2 regions of the Streptomyces sp. NPDC007971 genome follow, and region 2 is predicted to be linked to the other one. Evidence: riboswitches for the same ligand, from Rfam matches in the RefSeq annotation. Region 2 holds a riboswitch; the other holds the start of a gene.
The links. Region 2 has a riboswitch for cobalamin ahead of metE (5-methyltetrahydropteroyltriglutamate--homocysteine S-methyltransferase). Riboswitches for the same ligand answer to the same signal wherever they lie in the genome.
Positions count from the first base shown of each region.

Region 1: another riboswitch for cobalamin. It lies ahead of ACFZCP_RS02670 (ribonucleoside-diphosphate reductase subunit alpha); the one in region 2 lies ahead of metE (5-methyltetrahydropteroyltriglutamate--homocysteine S-methyltransferase).

Region 1 covers NZ_JBIBJK010000001.1:592,369-599,832, reverse strand. Annotated here, with positions in the region: gene ACFZCP_RS02700 (SDR family oxidoreductase) at 1-746, shown strand, start outside; gene nagB (glucosamine-6-phosphate deaminase) at 864-1,649, shown strand; gene ACFZCP_RS02690 (GntR family transcriptional regulator) at 1,864-2,625, shown strand; gene ACFZCP_RS02685 (DUF3311 domain-containing protein) at 2,761-3,024, shown strand; gene mctP (monocarboxylate uptake permease MctP) at 3,021-4,649, shown strand; gene ACFZCP_RS02675 (GNAT family N-acetyltransferase) at 4,719-5,225, shown strand; cobalamin riboswitch at 5,248-5,403, shown strand; gene ACFZCP_RS02670 (ribonucleoside-diphosphate reductase subunit alpha) at 5,528-7,464, shown strand, end outside.
Region 2 covers NZ_JBIBJK010000014.1:252,970-260,433, reverse strand. Annotated here, with positions in the region: gene aceA (isocitrate lyase) at 1-494, shown strand, start outside; gene aceB (malate synthase A) at 750-2,342, shown strand; gene ACFZCP_RS28845 (3-hydroxybutyryl-CoA dehydrogenase) at 2,339-3,208, shown strand; cobalamin riboswitch at 3,435-3,653, shown strand; partial or broken gene metE (5-methyltetrahydropteroyltriglutamate--homocysteine S-methyltransferase) at 3,807-5,923, shown strand; gene ACFZCP_RS28835 (histidine phosphatase family protein) at 6,230-6,844, shown strand; gene ACFZCP_RS28830 (hypothetical protein) at 6,884-7,231, opposite strand; gene ACFZCP_RS28825 (CbtA family protein) at 7,324-7,464, opposite strand, start outside.

The sequences.
Region 1 (7,464 bases), on a different contig from region 2:
CGCTCACGGGGAAGACGGCGCTGGTCACGGGCGCGAGCCGGGGCATCGGACGGGGCATCGCCGAACGGCTGGGGCGGGACGGGGCACGGGTCGCGGTGCACTACGGCAGCAACGGGGCGGCGGCACAGGAGGCGGTGGCCGCGATCGAGGCGGGGGGCGGCTCCGCGTTCGCGATCGGGGTGGAGCTGGGGGTGCCGGGCGACGCCGAGCGGCTGTGGGAGGAGTTCGACCGGCATGCGGACGGGGTGGACATCCTGGTGAACAACGCGGGGATCGGCACCTCCCGCCCCTTCGAGGAGATCGGAGAGGAGGAGTACGACCGGCTGTTCGCGGTGAACGTGAAGGCACCGCACTTCATCACCCGGCTCGGGGCGCGGCGGCTGCGGGACGGCGGGCGGGTGGTGAACATATCGTCCGGGCTGGCGCGGGCCGCCGTGATGCCCGAGCTGATGGCCTACGCGATGACGAAGGCGGCGCTGGACGTCCTCACCCGGGATCTGTCCAAGGTGCTGGGGCCGCGCGGCATCACGGTGAACTCGGTCGCGCCCGGCATCGTGGACACGGACGTCAACGCCGGATGGCTGCGCACGAGCGACGAGGCCTGGCGGGACGCGGCGGGGTACTCGGCACTGGGGCGGGTGGGCACGCCGGCCGACATCGCCGACGCGGTGGCTTTCCTCGTGTCGCAGGACGGGCGATGGGTGACCGGGCACTGGCTGGACGCCACGGGAGGTTCCCTGGCGTAGCAGCCGCCTCATCTGGGCCCGGGAGGCCGATTCTGTTAGATTGGTCTAAACCACATAGCGACTTGTGCTCCGAGCCCTCCCAGACCTCCAGGCCCTCTTCAGAACGGCAGGCCCAGCGTGGAAGTTGTCATCGTTCCGGATGCCGCGGCGGGCGGCGAGCTCATCGCCGAGGCCATGGCCCACCTGCTGCGACGCAAGCCCGACGCCCTGCTCGGTGTGGCCACCGGCTCCACTCCGCTGCCCATCTACCAGGCGCTGACCGCCAAGGTGCACTCCGGCGCCGTGGACACCGCAGGGGCCCGGATAGCCCAGCTCGACGAATACGTCGGGCTGCCCGCCGAGCATCCCGAGTCCTACCGCTCGGTGCTGCGCCGGGAGGTGCTGGAGCCGCTCGGCATCGGGATGGACGCGTTCATAGGCCCGGACGGCACGGCCGAGGACGTCCGTGCGGCGTGCAAGGCCTACGACCGGGCGCTCGCGGAGGCCGGCGGGGTGGATCTGCAGCTGCTGGGGATCGGGACGGACGGGCACATCGGGTTCAACGAGCCGTGCTCCTCGCTCGCCTCGCGCACCCGGATCAAGACGCTGACGGAGCAGACCCGGATCGACAACGCGCGCTTCTTCGACGGCGACATCACGCAGGTGCCGCACCACGTCATCACCCAGGGCATCGGCACCATCCTGGAGGCCCGCCACCTGGTCCTGCTCGCGACGGGCGAGGGCAAGGCGGACGCGGTCGCCGCGACTGTCGAGGGACCGGTCGCGGCCGTCTGCCCGGCCTCGGCACTCCAGCTGCACCCGCATGCCACGGTGGTCGTCGACGAGGCCGCCGCGTCCAAGCTGAAGCTGGCCGACTACTTCCGGCACGCCTATGCGAACAAGCCGGACTGGCAGGGAATCTGACCCTGGGTGCCGGTGCCGTCACCGGCGCTCACCGGTCACCGCTCCCGGGGGCGGCACCCGCCTGCTGGACTAGACCAGCAGCGGGTCCGACGGTATACAGAGAGGATCACGGAGCGTGCGGGTGGAGTCCTGATCCACGAAGCCGTGCCACGATGTGAGCCGTGGCCGATGGGATGTCGGTCGCTTTCGGCATCAGGAGCCGGGAAGGCAGAGCATGAGCACCGACGTCGGCAGTGCGGAGAACGAGGCCGGGACGGTCCGTACCGCGCGTGTGCCCAAGTACTACCGCTTGAAGAAGCACCTGCTCGACATGACGGAGACGCAGGCTCCGGGCACTCCGGTCCCGCCCGAGCGCACGCTGGCGGCCGAGTTCGACACCTCCCGCACCACCGTCCGCCAGGCCCTGCAGGAGCTCGTCGTCGAAGGACGCCTGGAACGCATCCAGGGCAAGGGCACCTTCGTCGCCAAGCCGAAGGTGTCCCAGGCGCTGCAGCTCACGTCCTACACCGAGGACATGCGGGCCCAGGGGCTGGAGCCCACCTCGCAGCTGCTGGACGTCGGCTACATCACCGCCGACGACCGGCTCGCCGAGCTGCTCGACATAACGGCCGGCGGGCGCGTGCTGCGCATCGAGCGGCTGCGCATGGCCAACGGCGAGCCGATGGCGATCGAGACCACCCATCTGTCGGCCAAGCGCTTCCCGGCCCTCAGACGCTCGCTCGTGAAGTACACCTCCCTGTACACCGCCCTCGCCGAGGTCTACGACGTCCATCTCGCCGAGGCCGAGGAGACCATCGAGACCTCGCTGGCCACCCCGCGCGAGGCGGGTCTGCTCGGCACCGACGTGGGTCTGCCGATGCTGATGCTGTCCCGCCACAGCCTGGACCGTGAGGGCAAGCCGGTGGAGTGGGTCCGGTCTGTCTACCGGGGCGACCGGTACAAGTTCGTGGCCAGGCTCAAGCGCCCGCAGGACTAGGGAGAGTTGGGGTCTTCACACCTCAATCCCCAAATCGACATACCGACATACGGACGAGGTCTTCCGCTGCCGCGGCACGTCACCTAGATTGCCTGCGCATTACACAGGTGATCAGCGAGGGGACGGAGCCGTGGCATGTCGGAAGCGCCTGAAGTGAGACCACCGGTCGTGACACCGGTCCGCGTGGTCATCGCCCTGTGTCTCGTCGCGCCCTTCGTGGCGATGCTGTGGGTGGGCTCGTACGCCAAGACGGACCCCGCGTTCATCGGGATCCCGTTCTTCTACTGGTACCAGATGCTGTGGGTGCTGATCTCCACCGCGCTCACGATGCTGGCGTACCGGCTCTGGCAGCACGACCAGCGCGGCCGCAAGGGCGCGAAGGGGGGTGCGGCGCAGTGAAGAACGGCGTCAACGGCGTCGCGCTCGGCGTCTTCATCTTCTTCTTCCTGGCCGTCACGGTCATGGGCTTCCTGGCCGCCCGCTGGCGCAGGGCCGACGACGAGCACTCCCTGGACGAATGGGGCCTGGGCGGACGGTCGTTCGGCACCTGGATCACGTGGTTCCTGCTCGGCGGCGACCTGTACACGGCGTACACGTTCGTCGCGGTGCCGGCGGCGGTCTACGCGGCGGGCGCGGCCGGCTTCTTCGCGGTGCCCTACACGATCCTGGTCTATCCGCTGATCTTCACGTTCCTGCCCCGTCTGTGGTCGGTGTCCCACAAGCACGGCTATGTGACGACCTCGGACTTCGTGCGCGGCCGCTTCGGCTCCAAGGGCCTGTCCCTGGCCGTGGCGCTGACCGGCATCCTGGCGACGATGCCGTACATCGCGCTCCAGCTCGTCGGCATCCAGGCGGTGCTGGACGTGATGGGCGTGGGCGGCGGTGACCACACCAACTGGTTCGTGAAGGACCTGCCCCTGCTCATCGCCTTCGGTGTGCTGGCGGCCTACACCTACTCCTCGGGCCTGCGCGCCCCCGCACTGATCGCGTTCGTCAAGGACACGCTGATCTACATCGTGATCACGGTGGCGATCATCTACATCCCGATCAAGCTGGGCGGGTTCGACGACGTCTTCGCCAAGGCGGGCCACGCGTTCAGCCAGGTCAACCCCGCCACCGGCAAGCCGCGCGGCGCGCTCGCCCCGCCGGAGGCGGGCCAGTGGACGTACGCCACGCTGGCGCTCGGCTCGGCGCTCGCGCTGTTCATGTACCCGCACTCGATCACCGCGACGCTGTCGTCCAGGAGCCGTGAGGTGATCCGCCGCAACACCACGATCCTGCCGCTGTACTCGCTGATGCTGGGCCTGCTGGCTCTTCTCGGCTTCATGGCGATCGCGGCCGGCGTGAAGGTCACCAACGGGCAGCTGGCGATCCCGCAGCTGTTCGAGGACATGTTCCCGGACTGGTTCGCGGGCGTGGCCTTCGCGGCGATCGGCATCGGCGCGCTGGTCCCGGCGGCCATCATGTCGATCGCGGCGGCGAACCTGTTCACCCGCAACATCTACAAGGACTTCATCAAGCCGGACGCCACGCCGAAGCAGGAGGCCCAGGTCTCCAAGTTCGTGTCGCTGCTGGTGAAGGTCGGCGCACTGGTCTTCGTCCTGACCATGGACAAGACGGTCGCCATCAACTTCCAGCTGCTGGGCGGCATCTGGATCCTGCAGACCTTCCCGGCGCTGGTCGGCGGCCTGTTCACACGCTGGTTCCACCGCTGGGCGCTGCTGGCCGGGTGGGCGGTCGGCATGGTGTACGGCACGGCGGCGGCCTACGGGGTCGCCTCCCCGACCCAGAAGCACTTCGGCGGCAGCGCCAAGGAGATCCCCGGCATCGGTGAGATCGGCTACATCGGCCTGACGGCCTTCGTGCTGAACGTCCTCGTCACCGTGGTCCTGACCGTCGTCCTGAAGGCCGTGAAGGCCCCCGAGGGCCTCGACGAGACCCGCCCGGAGGACTACACGGCGGACGCGGGCGAGCCGGGGGTCGAGGCGGAACTCCCGCCCGCCACGGCAGGAAGCACCCACTAGCCCCCGCCCAGCGGGCCGCCGGGTTACCACCCACCACGGCGGCCCGCTGTTTCGTGCACACTCACCGGCATGGACCTCCTGATCCGCCGCGCAGACCCCGCCGAATACGCCGCCCTGGGAGAACTCACCGCCCAGGCCTACCTCCAGGACGGCCTGCTGGACTTCGGCGAGAGCGACGCGTACCTCGGTGAGCTCCGGGACGTGGCCAAGCGGGCGGCCGCGGCCGAAGTCCTCGTGGCCGTCCGCAACGCGACAGTCCTGGGCGGAGTCACCTTCGTCCCGTCCGGTGGCCCCATGGCCGACATAGCGGGCCCGGCAGAGGCCGAGATCCGGATGCTCGCGGTCTCGCGCACCGCCCGCGGCCGGGGCGTCGGCGAGGCCCTCGTCCGCGCGTGCATCGACCGGGCCCGCCGCACCGCGGGATGCACCCGCATCGTCCTGTCCACGCAGCGCACCATGCACAGCGCCCACCGCATCTACGAGCGCCTGGGTTTCGTTCGCACACCCGAGCGGGACTGGAATCCCCTCCCCGACCTGGACGACATCACTCTCCTCACCTACGAGTTGACCCTCTGAAGCCACGACGACACAACATCTGGGGGTGACACGACAGCCCGGCACTAGATGTATGCTCATCCTCGCTGTCGTCGCAGGGGAATCCGGTGCGAATCCGGAACTGTCCCGCAACGGTGTACTTGCGTGCATCCGCACGCCCGCGTCAGTCCGAGGACCTGCCGGCAGCACGCACCCGGCCGTCCGGCGCGGGTGCCTTGAGACGTCCGGGCCTCGTGGAGTGGGCTGGTGGACGCGACGCCGTGTGCGCTCGTGCCGCCCCCTGCCCTCCGCAAGGCCCCGTGCCGAGCGAGGGAGAGCCCCACGTGACCATCGCGCCAGCCGACCCGGCTTCAGCCATCCAGGCGACCGGAGCCCCGGTGGAGACCGACGGTCCCGGTGCCGCGCTGCTGCGGACCCTGACCGAGCTGACCGCCGACCTCCCCGACGCCGACCCCGGCCGGGTCGCCGCGGCCGCCCTGCGCGGCCGCTCCGCCCGGGCCGACGAGGCGGAGTTGCGCGAGCTGGCCACGGAGGCGGCCGCCGGCCTCATCTCCGAGGACCCCGCCTACTCCCGGCTGGCCGCCCGGCTGCTGACCCTCTCCGTCCGCGCGGAGGCCGCCTCGCAGGGTGTGACGTCCTTCACCGAGTCCGTAGCCGTGGGCCACCGCGAGGGCCTCGTCGCCGACCGCACCGCCGAGTTCGTCCGGCTGCACGCCGACCGGCTGGACTCCCTCGTCGACCCGGCCGCCGACGACCGCTTCGGCTACTTCGGCCTGCGCACCCTGCACAGCCGCTACCTGCTGCGCCACCCGATCACCCGCCAGGTGATCGAGACGCCCCAGCACTTCATGCTGCGCGTGGCCGCCGGTCTCGCCGAGGACGACAGCGCCCGCGCGGTGGACGAGGTCGCGGCGCTCTACGGGCTCATGAGCCGCCTCGACTACCTGCCCTCCTCCCCCACGCTGTTCAACTCCGGTACGCGCCACCCGCAGATGTCGTCCTGCTACCTGCTCGACTCCCCGCTGGATGAGCTGGACTCCATCTACGACCGCTACCACCAGGTCGCCCGTCTCTCGAAGCACGCCGGCGGCATCGGTCTGTCGTACTCCCGCATCCGTTCGCGCGGTTCGCTGATCCGCGGCACCAACGGGCACTCCAACGGCATCGTCCCGTTCCTGAAGACCCTGGACGCCTCGGTGGCCGCGGTGAACCAGGGCGGCCGGCGCAAGGGGGCCGCGGCCGTGTACCTGGAGACCTGGCACTCCGACATCGAGGAGTTCCTGGAGCTGCGGGACAACACCGGCGAGGACGCCCGCCGTACGCACAACCTGAACCTCGCGCACTGGGTCCCGGACGAGTTCATGCGCCGGGTCAACGCCGACGAGCAGTGGTCGCTGTTCTCCCCGGCGGACGTGCCGGAGCTGGTCGACCTGTGGGGCGAGGAGTTCGACGCCGCCTACCGCAGGGCGGAGGCGGCGGGGCTCGCGAAGAAGACCATCCCGGCCCGTGACCTGTACGGCCGCATGATGCGCACCCTCGCGCAGACCGGCAACGGCTGGATGACCTTCAAGGACGCCGCCAACCGCACGGCCAACCAGACGGCGACCGCGGGCCATGTCGTCCACTCCTCCAACCTCTGCACGGAGATCCTGGAGGTCACGGACGACGGGGAGACCGCGGTCTGCAATCTGGGCTCGGTCAACCTCGGTGCCTTCGTGAGCGACGGGGACATCGACTGGAAGCGCCTGGACGAGACCGTCCGCACGGCCGTCACCTTCCTCGACCGTGTCGTGGACATCAACTTCTACCCGACCGAGCAGGCGGGCCGCTCCAACGCCAGGTGGCGTCCGGTGGGCCTGGGCGCGATGGGTCTGCAGGACGTCTTCTTCAAGCTCCGTCTGCCCTTCGACTCGCCCGAGGCCAAGGCCCTGTCCACGCGGATCGCCGAGCGGATCATGCTCGCCGCGTACGAGGCCTCCGCCGACCTCGCCGAGCGGAACGGCCCGCTGCCCGCCTGGGAGAAGACCCGCACCGCCCAGGGTGTCCTGCACCCCGACCACTACGGCGTCGAGCCGGTCTGGCCCGAGCGCTGGGCGGCGCTGCGCGAGCGGATCGCCGCGGTCGGCATGCGCAACTCGCTGCTCCTCGCGATCGCCCCGACCGCGACGATCGCCTCCATCGCGGGTGTGTACGAGTGCATCGAGCCGCAGGTCTCCAACCTGTTCAAGCGCGAGACCCTGTCCGGCGAGTTCCTGCAGGT
Region 2 (7,464 bases):
TGGCGCCCGTGATCGCCCGCGGGCTCGCCTACGCCCCGTACGCCGACCTGATCTGGGTCGAGACCGGCACCCCGGACCTCGCCCAGGCCCGCGAGTTCGCCGAGGCGATCCATGCGCGGTACCCGGACCAGATGCTCGCCTACAACTGCTCGCCGTCCTTCAACTGGAAGGCGGCCCTGGACGACGACCAGATCGCCAAGTTCCAGCGCGAGCTGGGCGCGATGGGCTACAAGTTCCAGTTCATCACGCTGGCCGGCTTCCACTCCCTCAACCACGGCATGTTCGACCTGGCCCGCGGCTACGCCGAGCACGGCATGACCGCCTACGTCGACCTCCAGGAGAAGGAGTTCGCCGCGCAGGCGCACGGTTTCACCGCCGTCAAGCACCAGCGCGAGGTCGGCACCGGCTATTTCGACCTGGTCTCCACCGCCGTCAACCCCGCCTCCTCCACCACCGCCCTGGCCGGCTCCACGGAGGAGGAGCAGTTCCACTAGGCCCCCCTTTCGGATCTCGCCGGGGCCCCGTCCGCCGCGAGGCGCCGTCGCCGGATACCAGCCCGGTGCACGCGAGACGCCCTCGCCGGATGCCGGCCCGGTCCACGCGAGACGCCCTCGCCGGATGCCGGCCCGGTCCGGGAGAAAGGCCCCGGGGAGGGCCGGACGCCCGGCGGCCCGCCCCGGCCCGGCGGGGGCCGGACGACCGTCCCTGTCCGGCCCCTGCCTTCCGCCCGCCCGCCCGCAGGAGAAGCGATGCCCACCAGTGCTCCGCCCCACCACGTCCGTGTCCTCGCTCCCCTGGGCGAGCGGCACGACGAGATCCTCACACCCGCCGCCCTGGACTTCCTCGGCCGGCTGACCGCGGCGTTCGCCGGCCGCCGCCGGGACCTGATGCGGGAACGCCGGCGGCAGATCCTCCGCCTGGCCAGTGGCTCCCCGCTCGACTTCCCGATGGTCACCTCCGCCGTGCGTGCCGACCCCTCCTGGCGCGTCGCGCCGCCCGCCCCGGGCCTGACCGACCGCCGCGTGGAGATCACCGGGCCGCCGGACCGCCGTATGACGGTCAACGCCCTCAACTCCGGCGCCCGGGTGTGGATGGCCGACTTCGAGGACGCCACCGCGCCCACCTGGAACAACGTGATCGGCGGCCAGCTCAGCCTGCTCGACGCCACCCGGCGGCGCCTCGACTTCACCACCGCCGAGGGCAAGCGGTACCGGCTCGGCGAACAGCTCGCCACCGTCGTCGTACGCCCGCGCGGCTGGCATCTCGACGAGGAGCACCTGGAGTTCGGCGACGGGCCCGTGCCCGCCGCACTCGTCGACTTCGGCCTGTACTTCTTCCACTGCGCGCAGCGCCAGATCGACGCCGGCCGCGGCCCGTACTTCTACCTCCCGAAGCTGGAGAACCGCTACGAGGCCCGCCTGTGGAACGACGTCTTCGTCACCGCCCAGGAACTCCTCGGCATCCCCCACGGCACGATCCGCGCCACGGTCCTCATCGAGACGATCACCGCCGCGTTCGAGATGGAGGAGATCCTCTACGAGCTGCGCGAGCACAGCTCGGGCCTGAACGCGGGCCGCTGGGACTACCTGTTCAGCCTGATCAAGACCTTCGGGCACCGCACCGACTTCCTGCTTCCGGACCGCGCGAAGGTCACGATGACGGCCCCCTTCATGCGGGCCTGCACCGAACTGCTCGTACGCACCTGTCACCGGCGCGGCGCCCACGCCATCGGCGGCATGGCCGCGCACGTGCCGGGTGGGGACCCGGCCGCGCACGAGGCGGCCCTCGCCAAGGTGCGGCTGGACAAGGAGCGCGAGGCCGAGGACGGCTTCGACGGCTCCTGGGTCGCCCACCCCGGCCTGGTGCCCGTCTGCCGCGAGGTGTTCGACGGCGTCCTCGGCGAGCGGCCGCACCAGATCGACCGGACGCGGGGCGACGTGGAGGTGACGGCCGCGGACCTGCTGTCGGTGCGCCGGATCAGCGGGCCGCCCACGCCCGAGGGGGTGCGCACCAACATCGCGGTGGCGCTGCGCTACTTCGCCGCCTGGCTGCGCGGACAGGGCGCGGTCGCTCTGCACGGTCTCATGGAGGACGCGGCCACCGCCGAGATCGCCCGCGTGCAGATCTGGCAGTGGCTGCGGCACCGGGTGATCGACCGGGAGACGGTCCTTCGACTGCTCGACGACGAGATCGCCGCGCTCGGCGCCGAGTACCCGTGGGCGCCCGTCGACGAGGTGCGCGCCCTCTTCGAACGCACGGCGCTCGCGGGCGAGTTGCCGCTCTTCTTCACCCCCGACGCCTACACCGCCCACCTGGTGCGGCGCGCGGGGGCCCGGTCATGACCGGCGGGATCCGGCGCGTCGGGGTGGTCGGCGGCGGTCTGATGGGCGCCGGCATCGCCGAGGTGTGCGCGCGGGCCGGGCTGGACACGGTGGTCTGCGAGGCGGACGCCACGGCCGCCCGCGCGGCACGCGAGCGCGTGAGCGCCTCCCTGGAGCGAGCGGTCGGGCGGGGCGGGCTGGAGCCGGCCGCCGCGCAGGACGCCCTCGCCCGCCTCGCCTTCACCGGCGACCTGGAGGAGATGGCCGACCGGCAGCTCGTCATCGAGGCGGTCGTCGAGAACGCGGACGCCAAGACCGAGGTGTTCGCCGCCCTCGACAAGATCGTCGAGGACCCGGCGGCCGTCCTGGCGACCAACACCTCCTCCCTGCCCGTGATGCGCCTCGGCATGGCCACCGCCCGCGCCGACCGGGTCGTCGGGCTGCACTTCTTCAACCCGGTGCCGGTACTGCCGCTCGTGGAGGTCGTCGCCTCCCTGCACACCGCACCCGGGACCGTGACCGCCGTCGAGTCCTTCGTCACCGAGGTCCTCGGCAAGACGGTCGTCCACTCCCGGGACCGGGCCGGTTTCGTCGTCAACGCGCTGCTCGTCCCCTACCTGCTGGCGGCCGTCCGCATGGCGGAGTCCGGCTTCGCCACCGCCGCCGACATCGACACCGGCATGGAGCTGGGGTGCGCCCACCCGATGGGGCCGCTCCGGCTCGCGGACCTGATCGGGCTCGACACCGTCGCCTCGATCGCCGAGTCGCTCTACGACGAGTTCAGGGAACCCCTCTACGCCCCTCCCCCGCTGCTCCATCGGATGGTCGAGGCGGGGCTGCTCGGCCGCAAGACCGGGCGGGGGTTCCACGAGTACGGCCGGTCCTGAGCGGACCGGCTCGCCCGGGCTGAGGGGCCCGGTGCGGGGAACGGGCCGCGAGGCCCGGACGGCAGCGACCGGTCGAGGGATCCGGCTGCTGCTCACAGGGGAGGGGCGGGAAGCGCGTGTGCGGCGCTTCCCGCCCCGGCGCGTCGTCCGACGTTCGGATGGCGGCCCGTCTCGTGCCGCCATCCGAATGACGGACATCACCTCACGCTCGACCGCACCGCCCTCTAGGGTGGCCGGTGCAGCTGGTTCGCCCCGTCCGCCAGACGGGATGCGTCGCAAGAGGGAACCCGGTGGGAATCCGGGACTGCCCCGCAGCGGTGAGCGGGAACGACCGCCGTCATACGCACTGGGCCCGACAAGGGCCTGGGAAGCGACGGCCAGTAGGTGTCCTCCCCTGAGGACGTGCCCGCGAGTCCGAAGACCTGCCATCTGCCCGCGTACGGAACCGCTCGTGCGCGGACATCCCGGTGACCTCGAGGGCGGGTCGGCGCACACACCGAACGGACGGCCGTGGGCCGGTGCCGTCCGGTCCGTCGCCCCTTCGCGCTCTCGTCCCGTCCCCGGGATCTCAGGGATTCATCTCGCGAAGGAGATCTCCGTGACCACCAAGACCGCAGCCGCGGCAGCACGGGCCACCGTGTACGGCTACCCCCGCCAAGGACAGAACCGGGAACTGAAGAAGGCCGTCGAAGGCTACTGGAAGGGCCGCGTCACCGCCGACGCGCTGCTCGCCACCGCCACCGACCTGCGCCGCACCAACTGGCGCCGGCTGGCCGACGCCGGCATCGACGAAGTGCCGACCGGTGACTTCTCGTACTACGACCACGTGCTGGACACCACCGTCATGGTCGGCGCGATCCCCGGCCGCCACCGCGACGCCGTCGCCGCCGACCCGCTCGACGGGTACTTCGCCATGGCGCGCGGCACCCAGGACGTCGCGCCGCTGGAGCCCGCTTCGACCCGCTCACCCTGCTGGACCGTCTGCTGCCGGTGTACGCCGAGGTCCTCGCCGACCTGCGCGCGGCGGGCGCCGAGTGGGTGCAGCTCGACGAGCCCGCCCTGGTCCAGGACCGCACGCCGGCCGAACTGAACGCCGCCGCCCGCGCCTACCGCGACCTCGGCGCCCTGACCGGCCGGCCGAAGCTGCTGGTCGCCTCCTACTTCGACCGTCTCGGGGCGGCCCTGCCGGTGCTGGCCAAGGCACCGGTCGACGGACTCGCCCTGGACTTCACCGGGGCCGCCGCCGCCCATCTGGAGGACCTGGCCGCCGTCGGCGGGCTGCCCGGCAAGCGGCTGGTCGCCGGTGTCGTCAACGGGCGTAACATCTGGGTCGACGACCTGACGGCGTCGCTCGCCACGCTCGGCACCCTGCTGGGCCTGGCCGACCGGGTCGACGTGTCCGCCTCCTGCTCCCTGCTGCACGTGCCCCTCGACACGGCGGCCGAGCGGGACATCGATCCGCAGATCCTGCGCTGGCTCGCCTTCGCCCGGCAGAAGACGGCCGAGATCGCCGTCCTCGCCAAGGGCCTGGCCCACGGCGCCGACGCCATCGCCGCGGAACTCGCCGCGAACCGGGCCGACCTGGCCTCCCGCGCGAACTCCCCCGTCACCCGCGACCCGGCCGTCCGCGCCCGCACCGCCGCCGTCGCCCCGGACGACGCGCGCCGCTCCCCGTCCTACCCCGAGCGGGCCGCCGCCCAGCGCGCCCATCTGCGCCTCCCCCTGCTGCCCACCACGACCATCGGCTCCTTCCCGCAGACCGGCGAACTGCGCACCGCACGCGCCGACCTGAGGGCCAAACGGATCGGCACCGCCGGGTACGAGGAGCGCGTCAGGACGGAGATCCAGGAGGTGATCGCCTTCCAGGAGAAGGCCGGCCTGGACGTCCTGGTGCACGGCGAGGCCGAACGCAACGACATGGTCCAGTACTTCGCCGAACAGCTCACCGGCTACCTCGCCACCCAGCACGGATGGGTCCAGTCCTACGGCACGCGGTACGTCCGGCCGCCGATCCTGGCCGGCGACATCTCCCGCCCCGAGCCGATGACCGTGCGCTGGACGACGTACGCCCAGTCCCTGACCGGCCGCCCGGTCAAGGGCATGCTCACCGGACCGGTCACCATGCTCGCCTGGTCGTTCGTCCGCGACGACCAGCCGCTCGCCGACACCGCCCGCCAGGTCGCCCTCGCCCTGCGCGACGAGGTGAACGACCTGGAGGCGGCCGGGACCTCGGTGATCCAGGTGGACGAGCCCGCGCTGCGCGAGACCCTGCCGCTGCGGGCCGCCGACCGTCCCGCGTACCTGGCGTGGGCCACGGAGGCCTTCCGGCTGACCACCGCCGGCGTACGCCCGGACACCCAGATCCACACCCACATGTGCTACGCCGAGTTCGGCGACGTCGTCCAGGCCATCGACGACCTCGACGCCGACGTCATCAGCCTGGAGGCCGCCCGCTCCCACATGCAGGTCGCCCGTGAACTCGCCGCCCACGGCTACCCGCGCGAGGCCGGACCCGGCGTGTACGACATCCACTCCCCGCGCGTGCCGAGTGCCGAGGAGGCCGCCCGGCTGCTGCGCATGGGGCTGAAGGCGATCCCCGCGGAACGGCTGTGGGTGAACCCGGACTGCGGCCTGAAGACCCGCGGCTGGCCGGAGACCCGGGCCTCCCTGGAGAACCTGGTGGCAGCCGCCAGGACGATCCGCGCGGAGCTGTAGCGGACGTCCCCGGCACCGCACGCCCGCTCCACGTCGGGAGCGGGCGTGCACGGCCGCGACGGTACCGTCGGCACCGCTCGGCGCACGGGTCGGCGGTCCGGGGTCTTCGTGCGTCGCGGCGCTGCCCGCCCGCGCGAACTGCGCATGTGCTGTCCTCGCCATCTGCACATGTGCTGTCCTCGCGAACTGCGCATGTACCGTCCTCGCGAACTGCGCATGTACCGTCCTCGCGAACTGCGCATGTACCGTCCTCGGGAACCGCGCATGTACCGTCCTCGGGATGACCACCGTAGGAGGAACAGCCACGTGACCAGCCGCGTCACCTTCGTCTCGCCCGCGACGAGCCCGTCGCTGCGGTGCGCCCGCTTCTACGACGGCGACTCGGTCGACGCCGTCGGTGCGGCCCGCGCGCGCTCGGCGGCCGGATCGCTGCGCTCGCCCGGCCTCGTGCTGACGTCCCCGAGCGTGCGCTGCCGGGAGACGGCGGCGGCGCTCGGTCTCGACGGCGCACAGACGCCGGAGCTGGGCGGTCTGGATGTGGGCCGCTGGCGAGGCCGCACCCTGGAGGAGGTGGCGGCCGCCGACCCGGAGGCGGTGGGTCGCTGGCTCAGCGACCCCGACTGGGCTGCACACGGTGGGGAGTCGGTGCGGGACGCGTGCGAGCGGGTCGGACGCTGGCTGGAGTCCCTGCGGGACAGCGACGGCCGTACGGTCGCGGTGGTCGAGCCGGAGGTCGTACGTGCTGCGGTCGTGCAGGTCCTTGGCCTGCCCACGGCCGTGTTCTGGCGGCTCGACGTACCGCCGCTGACGGCCACGGAACTCAGTGGGCGGGCCGGCCGGTGGAATCTGCGGCTCGGGCAGCCCCTGGCCACGTCGGACGGCATACCGGACACCGCTGCGGGCAGCACCTCGGCGGGCTGAACCGGAGCAGACAGGCCCAGGCGGAGCGGGCGCCGGTGTTCAGGAGGCCGCGTCCCGGTGCCGGCGCAGCAGCACCGCTATCGCGCAGCGCAGGCAGTGGGCCTGCGCGTCCCGTTCCCCGGCCCGGTGGGGGCTGTCGGACGCCGCGCACGCCGACGGCTGCATGCGGTCCTGCTCGTGGCAGTCCACCGGGTCGTCGACCAATGTCTGCAGCTCCCGCAGGAGTTGTTCGGTCCGCTTCGCCTGCTGGGCGAGCACCCGCACCCGTGCGCTCTGGCCGCCGATCTGCCGCCGGCTGGCGATCAGTTGCTCGTACTCCTCGACGGTGAGAGCGATCGCGTCACGGCCGTCGAGAGTGATGTGGCGTGGCTGGGGATGTCTGCCCACTCGGCTCCTCCGCTCGTCGCCTGCGCCGGTGTCCGGGGAACGCGAGAGGGCCCCCGGAAGGTTCCGAAGGGCCCTCTTGTGTCCCGAAACCGTCAGTTCGAGGCGGGAACAGTCCGCCCGGAAGGAGCCTTGGCGGGCTTGGGATTCAGCTGCCGCTCTGCCAGCTCCCCGAAGAGCAGGCCGAATCCGCCCCACAGGACGGCCTGGATGGCCAGCGCCGAGAGACGGAACCG